DNA from 3 places in the Kitasatospora sp. NPDC059648 genome. Region 1 is predicted to be linked to each of the others. Evidence: riboswitches for the same ligand, from Rfam matches in the RefSeq annotation. Region 1 holds a riboswitch; each other region holds the start of a gene.
The links. Region 1 has a riboswitch for cobalamin ahead of ACFV1W_RS04200 (cobalamin biosynthesis protein). Riboswitches for the same ligand answer to the same signal wherever they lie in the genome.
Positions count from the first base shown of each region.

Region 2: it holds a riboswitch for cobalamin, as region 1 does, so the genes downstream of both, ACFV1W_RS01800 (ribonucleoside-diphosphate reductase subunit alpha) here and ACFV1W_RS04200 (cobalamin biosynthesis protein) in region 1, are expected to answer to the same signal.
Region 3: it holds a riboswitch for cobalamin, as region 1 does, so the genes downstream of both, ACFV1W_RS39550 (HoxN/HupN/NixA family nickel/cobalt transporter) here and ACFV1W_RS04200 (cobalamin biosynthesis protein) in region 1, are expected to answer to the same signal.

Region 1 is NZ_JBHWDU010000004.1:66,496-68,747, reverse strand. It holds gene ACFV1W_RS04205 (cobyric acid synthase) at 1-19, opposite strand, end outside; gene ACFV1W_RS04200 (cobalamin biosynthesis protein) at 93-1,082, opposite strand; cobalamin riboswitch at 1,169-1,330, opposite strand; gene ACFV1W_RS04195 (helix-turn-helix domain-containing protein) at 1,525-2,220, shown strand.
Region 2 is NZ_JBHWDU010000002.1:44,534-46,785, forward strand. It holds gene ACFV1W_RS01795 (hypothetical protein) at 1-603, opposite strand, end outside; cobalamin riboswitch at 1,107-1,249, shown strand; gene ACFV1W_RS01800 (ribonucleoside-diphosphate reductase subunit alpha) at 1,441-2,252, shown strand, end outside.
Region 3 is NZ_JBHWDU010000165.1:4,224-6,475, forward strand. It holds gene ACFV1W_RS39550 (HoxN/HupN/NixA family nickel/cobalt transporter) at 1-923, opposite strand, end outside; cobalamin riboswitch at 955-1,149, opposite strand; gene ACFV1W_RS39555 (ArsR/SmtB family transcription factor) at 1,231-1,614, shown strand; gene ACFV1W_RS39560 (Fpg/Nei family DNA glycosylase) at 1,698-2,252, opposite strand, start outside.

The sequences.
Region 1 (2,252 bases):
CCAGCAGCGCGTTACTCATGCGTCCCCCTCGCCTCGCTCGGTGGGCGCTTCGCACCATGCGCACCTGTCGATGACGAGCTCGCTGCGCTCACTCATGCTTCGCCCCTCCCACGAAGAGCACGCAACAGGACGTGCCCCGCGACCGTCGTACCCAGCGCCAGCGCGCCCACCCGCCGCGACAGCGTGCAGGCCCGCTCGATGTCGTCCACCGTCACCGGCCGCAACTCCTCGCCCAGCACCGGCCGGTGCTCCACCCGTTCGCCGTACCGGAGCGTCCCGCCCAGCCGTACGCCCACCGCGCCCGCGAAGGCCGACTCGGCCTGGCCCGCGTTCGGGCTCGGGTGCGCGGAGCCGTCCCGGCGCCAGACCCGCCAGGCGGTCCGCGGCTCGGGAGCGGCGGCCACCGTCAGCAGTGCGGTCAGCCGGGCGCCCGGCCAGCCCGCGACGTCGTCCAGCCGGGCCGAGGCCCAGCCGAAGCGGGCGTAGCGGGGCGAGCGGTGGCCGACCATGGCGTCCAGGGTGTTGACGGCACGGAAGGCCAGCAGCCCGGGCGTGCCCGCCAGGGCGCCCCAGGTCAGCGCGTTCACCACGGCGTCGGCGGTGTTCTCGGCCACCGACTCGACCACCGCCCGGGCGATCTGCTGCCCGTCCAGCGTGCTCGGGTCCCGCCCGCACAGGTGCGGCAGCCGCTCCCGGGCGGCCGTCAGGTCGCCCGCGGCCAGCGAGCGGCCGATGGTGCGCGCCTCCCGGGTCAGCGAGGTGCCGCCGAGCACCGTCCAGGTCGCGGCGGCCGCCAGCGCGGCCCGGCCCAGCGGACGGCGCCCGACCGTACGGTCCAGCGCCAGCGCACCGGCCGCGACCGCGCCCACGCACAGCGCCGTGTACCCGGCTCCGGCGGTACGGTCGTCGCGCCACGCGCGCCGCTCCAGGCGGGCCGCGGCGCTGCCGAACAGGGCGACGGGGTGGCCGCGGCGCGGGTCGGCGAAACGGGCGTCCGCGGCGTACCCCGCGACGGCCCCCAGCGCGAAGGCGGCGGCCCGGGTCAGCGGGCGCACAGCGGCGGGCAGCTCGGCAGCGGGCAACTCGGCGTCCGACGGGGCGGGGCAGCCTGCATCGCGTGGGTGTCCTCACTCAGGGTCCGCGCCCTGGATCGACGTACCGGGGGCGAGAGTCTCCTGGCTTCCGGGTCGGACGCACCCCGGGCCCTCCAGCGGCTCCTGACGGCCCGCCGTGGTGGGCCCCTCCTGCGCGATGGCGGGCGAGGAGGGATTCCGAGCGTGCTCCCCGGTGACAGTGGCGGGACCGCGCCGGACTCGCACCGGCTTCCTCTCCATGCCTCCGTTTGGCCCCAGGATCCCATCACGCGGCCGAACCGGGAGTCAACCGAGGTCAAGGAGGGGTCGGTCACACCCGGCACCGGTACCGGACCTGTGCGATCGCCCAGCGCGGGGGAGGGCCCGTCAGCTCCGCTTCGTGCGTTCGGCGGCTGGGACGGGCCGGGGGCCGCACCTACGGTTCGGTGCCATGCGCCGCAGAAAGTCCCCCACCACTGCCGCCCCTTCCCCCGTCCCCTTCTCCCCCGAGGCCGCCCGCGCCCACCGGGCCGGCCTCGGGCTGACCCCCGAGCAGGTCGCCGAGGGCATGGCCGCGCACGGCGTACGGCTGCTGCCCGGCCACGTGCTCGCCTGGGAGAACGGCGAGCTGCGCCCCGGCGAGGCCGAGTTCATCGCGCTGGCCAGGGCCCTCTGGTGCCCGGCCGCCCAGCTGATGGACGGCCGCCCGCTGAGCCTGCGCGACCACCGCCTCGCGCGGGAGCTCCCCCAGGAGACCGTCGCCGAGCGGGCCGGAGTGTCGCTGCCCGCCTACCGGCAGGCCGAACTGACCGGTCACTGGGACGGCGACCCGGAGCAGACCCACGCCCTCGCCCAGGTGCTGGGCATGCGGCTGACCGAGCTGGTCGAGGCCACCGGGCGCGGCGAGGCCCTCGACCGCCTCCTGCGCCAGTGCGTGGCGGGCCGCTGGCAGCCCCACCTGGGCCCGCTCGCCCGCCTGGTGCCCGTCCCGGAGGCCGACCTCGCCGCCGTCCTGCCGGTCCTCCACGGGGAACACCACGTCCCCTCCCACTGGGGCACCACCACCCAGCCCCGCACCCCCACCCAGCCCCTCACGCCCCGCTTCTGGCACCTCCTCAGCACCCACGACCCCGCCCTCCCGGTCTGACCTCCGCCGGCCCGCTGGCCCGTCCCCCGGAC
Region 2 (2,252 bases), on a different contig from region 1:
CGTGTAGCTCTTCATCGCGGTCTCGGCCTGGATCTTGTGGTCGAAGACCGCGACGCCGACGGTCACCGCGCTGTCGCCGGAGACGTACGTCGCCCGGAGCACCTTCTGGCAGCCCTGGTCGCCGAGCGCCTTGCCGAGCCCGCCGGTGGTGGAGTTGCCGTCCCAGCAGGGCTGGTCGAGCGAGACCACGGTCCGGTTCCAGGTCGCGCCGTTCACCGTCACCTGCATCGCGGAGAACAGCGCCCCCGCGTCCTGCGGCGCCGGGTCGGTGGCGGCCTCCCAGATCGGCTTCGACGGGTCGTCCGGCTGACCGCCCGGGCCCGAGCTCGCGCTCGACGGGCCGGGGGCCGGCTTGCTGGAGGTGGACGAGGTGACGACCGGGCCGGTCTTCTTGGGATCGTCCTTGCCGAGCAGCAGCACACCGCCCGCGACACCGCCGCCCACCAGGACGACGGCGGCCACGATGCCGATGACCTTCATCCGGCGCTTGCGCTTGCCGGCGGCCTCGTTGCGGTCCGCCAGCGCCTGCCAGTCCGGCTCGACGCGCTGCGGCGGCACGGCCTGCTGGGGCGGCTGCTGCTGCCACTGCGGCTGAGGGGCCATCGGCTGACCCGGCTGCGGCTGCGCGACGGGCTGGGGCGCCGGCGGGACGGGCTGGGGCTGGGGCACCGGCGGGACGGGCTGCGGAAGCGGCTGCGCGGACGGCGCCACCGGCCCGTACGAGGCCGGCGGCGGTCCGAAGCCACCGCTCGGCGGCGGCACCGGACCTGGCACCGCCGGCTGCTGATTCTGTGCGCCCCCCGGCCCGGCGGGAGGCGTTCCCTGCGGCCCGTGCCCAGGTACGCCGGTTCCGTCGCTCATGCGCCCAGATCGTAGGGCATCCACCTGACCGTCGATCCGCCCGGTGACCATTCCGTATCGAAACCAGGACGACCGGCGCGCGGATCCGGCCCGTCCGACGCGCCGGCCCGGCTCTCCCGGGGCCCGGTTCCGGCCCGCCCCAGGCGCGGATCCCGACTCCGGACGGACACGAACCACCCCTGCCCCGGCACCGCCGGTCATCGCGCCGACACACCGCGCCGCACTACATGTGGTGTCGCATCACCGAGACACCACTACATGTATGCTCATCCTGCTGTCGATGCAGGGGAACCCGGTGGGAGTCCGGGACTGCCCCGCAGCGGTGTGCGGGCGGCTCCAGCAGCTGTGCCCGCGAGTCCGAGTACCTGCCGACAGCGTGCGCCACGGCCCTCCCGCAGAGGCCGCGCCGGCACTCAGCACCACCCCTCCGGGCCTCGCGGGCGGGCCGGGGAGACACCTCGCGCGGCGCTTCCTCGCGTCCGCGCCGTGCTCCCCTGCCCAGATCGGCCCGGGTGACCCCGATCACGCCGCCGATCGCCGCCAGGAGAGAGCGCCTTGACCACCGCTGCCTCAGCCACCCTGCCCGCCCAGGGCTCCGGTACCGCCTTCACCGACCCGACGGTCTCCGACCCCGGGGGCGCGCTGCTGCGGCTGCTCACCGACCGCAGCGCCGACCTCACCGAGGTCGACCCCGGCCATGTCGCCGCCGCCGCGCTGCGCGGCCGCCACGCCGGCTCGGACTTCGCCGAGCTGCGCGGGCTGGCCGTGGACGCCGCCGCGTCGATGATCGCCGAGGACCCCCAGTACTCGAAGCTCGCGGCCCGCCTGCTCGCCCTGGAGATCGTCGACGAGGCGAACAGCCAGGGCTCGGTCTCCTTCTCCGCCTCGATCGCCGTCGGCCACGCCGAGGGCCTGATCGGCGACACCACCGCGGCCTTCGTCGCCAAGCACGCCGCCGCCCTCGACGCCCTGGTCGACGCCCAGGGCGACGACCGCTTCGAGTACTTCGGCCTGCGCACCGTGCAGTCCCGCTACCTGCTGCGCCACCCGATCACCCGCAAGGTCATCGAGACCCCGCAGCACTTCCTGCTCCGCGTCGCCTGCGGCCTGGCGGTCGGCGACTCCGAGCAGTCGGTGCGCGAGGTGGCCGAGCTGTACGGCCTGATGAGCCGCCTGGAGTACCTGACCTCCTCGCCGACGCTCTTCAACTCCGGCACCCGGCACCCGCAGATGTCCAGCTGCTACCTGCTCGACTCGCCGCTGGACAACCTGGACTCGATCTACAACCGCTACGCGCAGATCGCCCGCCTCTCCAAGCACGCCGGCGGCATCGGCCTGTCGTACTCGCGCATCCGCTCGCGCGGCAGCCTGATCCGCGGCACCAACGGCAA
Region 3 (2,252 bases), on a different contig from region 1:
GTGCCGATGATGAAGGCCACCGCGATCGACAGCCCGGTGATGGTCAGGTTGTAGTACACCTTGCGCACCGGGTTGGAGAAGGCCCACTGGTACGCGAAGTTCATGAACGTCCCGTCCAGGGTGTCGAACAGGCTCATCCCAGCCGCGAACAGCAGCGGCAGGCAGACGATCCCGTACCAGGGCAGCCCGGCCGCCGCGCCCGAACCGGCCATCACCATCAGCGTCACCTCCGTCGCGGTGTCGAAGCCCAGGCCCAGCACCATGCCGACCGGGAACATCTGCCCGGGCCGGGTGATCGAGCGGGTCGCCCGGTTCAGGATCCGGGCCATGAAGCCGCGCGAGTCGAGGTGCTGCTCCAGCTCCGCCTCGTCGTACCTCCCGGCGCGCATCGAGCGGAACACCTTGAGGATCCCGAGCAGCGCCGCCAGGTTGAGCGCGCCGATCAGGTAGAGGAAGGCGCCGGAGGCCGTGGTGCCGACCAGCCCGAGCCACTTGTGGGTGGTCGAGTCGTCGTCCATCAGGGTGTTCGCCAGCTGGGCCCCGCCCGCCACCAGGGCGGCCATCAGGACCACCATCGAGGAGTGGCCGAGCGCGAACCAGAAGCCGACCGAGACCGGCCGCTTGCCGTCCGCCATCAGCTTGCGGGTGGTGTTGTCGATCACCGCGATGTGGTCGGCGTCGAAGGCGTGCCGCATGCCCAGGGTGTACGCCGTGATGCCGAGGCCGACCCCGAAGACCTGGGTGCCGACGGCGTAGTTGTGCGGGGCGACCAGGAAGACGAGCGTCCCGAACGCCACCACGTGCATGGCCAGGATCACCCCCATCAACCCGGCGGTACGGATGGTGTCCTCGCGCTTCCACCGGAAGGCGGGGAGGACGGAGGGGGCCGCCTCGGCGGGAGTGGCGGTTTCGGGCAGGGTCATCTTCGGATCACGCTCCAGCACCTCGTGGAAAGACTTCGTGAGATGCCGTGGCCGGTCTCCTGGCTTACGGGGCTTCCGGGCCCGCCTTCCCAGGCGCACGAGGCGCCCAGTGGCACGTGGGTCCGGACAACTCTCCCCCGATCACAGTGGCGAGGGCCGCTCCGGACTGGGACCTGTTGATGGTCCGTCACCGGTATTCCCGAGCACCACGGCGGGGAACACCGTAGGGGCAGGACCTCACCCTCGCAAGGTTGCGCACCTGTGCAGGTGTCCAGGATCACAGGTCGTGAGCTGCCAGAATGTCCGCATGCATCTCGTACCGGCCGACCGCGCGGGCCACCGCACCATCGACGGGCACCGGGTCTGCGAAGCCATCGCCGCCATCGGTGACACCGGGCACGTCCGCTCCTGGGCCGAGCGGTTCTCCCTGCTCGCCGACCCCGGCCGGCTCGCCCTGCTGCTCGCCCTCCACCGGGCCGGCCCGCTCGCCGTCAGCGACCTGGCCGTGGCCACCGGCATGCGCGACCCCGCCGTCTCCCAGGCCCTGCGCCTGCTCCGCACCGCGGGAGTGGTCACCGGCGACAAGGACGGACGCGTGGTGCGCTACCGGCTCGTGGACGACGGCATGCGCCCCCTCCTCGACGAGTGCGCCGCCGCCGAGCACGAGGAGCCGACCGCGGCCGCGGGCTGACCGGGACCGTCCACCCGTCCGCTCCCTGCGACCAGCCCGGGCCCTGTCCACGGCGTGGGCCGGCCGCCGGGGCTGACTCCGCCTCAGGCCGCCTGGCAGGTGGGACACCAGAACAGGTTGCGCGCCGCGTGCTCCTCCGTCCGCACCTCGGTGCCGCACACCAGGCAGGGCATCGCGGCGCGGCGGTAGACGTACACCTCGCCGCCGTGGTCGTCCACCCGGGGCGGGCGGCCCATCGCCTCGGGGGTGTGCTCGGGACGGACGGTGTCGATCCGGCCGGCGGCGACGCCCTCCCGCATCAGGGCGACCAGGTCGGCCCAGATCGCGTCCCACTCGGCGCGGGTCAGGTCACGGCCGGCCCGGTGCGGGTTGACGTGGTGGCGGAACAGCACCTCGGCGCGGTAGACGTTGCCCACCCCGGCCAGCACCTTCTGGTCCATCAGCAGCGCGGCGACCGTGGTCCGGCTGCCGGATATCCGGCGCCAGGCGGCCTCCGGGTCGGCGTCGGCGCGCAGCGGGTCGGGGCCGAGGCGCGCGGCGACGGCGGCCTTCTCGGCGTCGGTGACCAGGGCGCAGGTGTTGGGGCCGCGCAGGTCGGCGTAGCCGTCGTCGTTGGCCAGCCGCAGCCGGACCAGGCC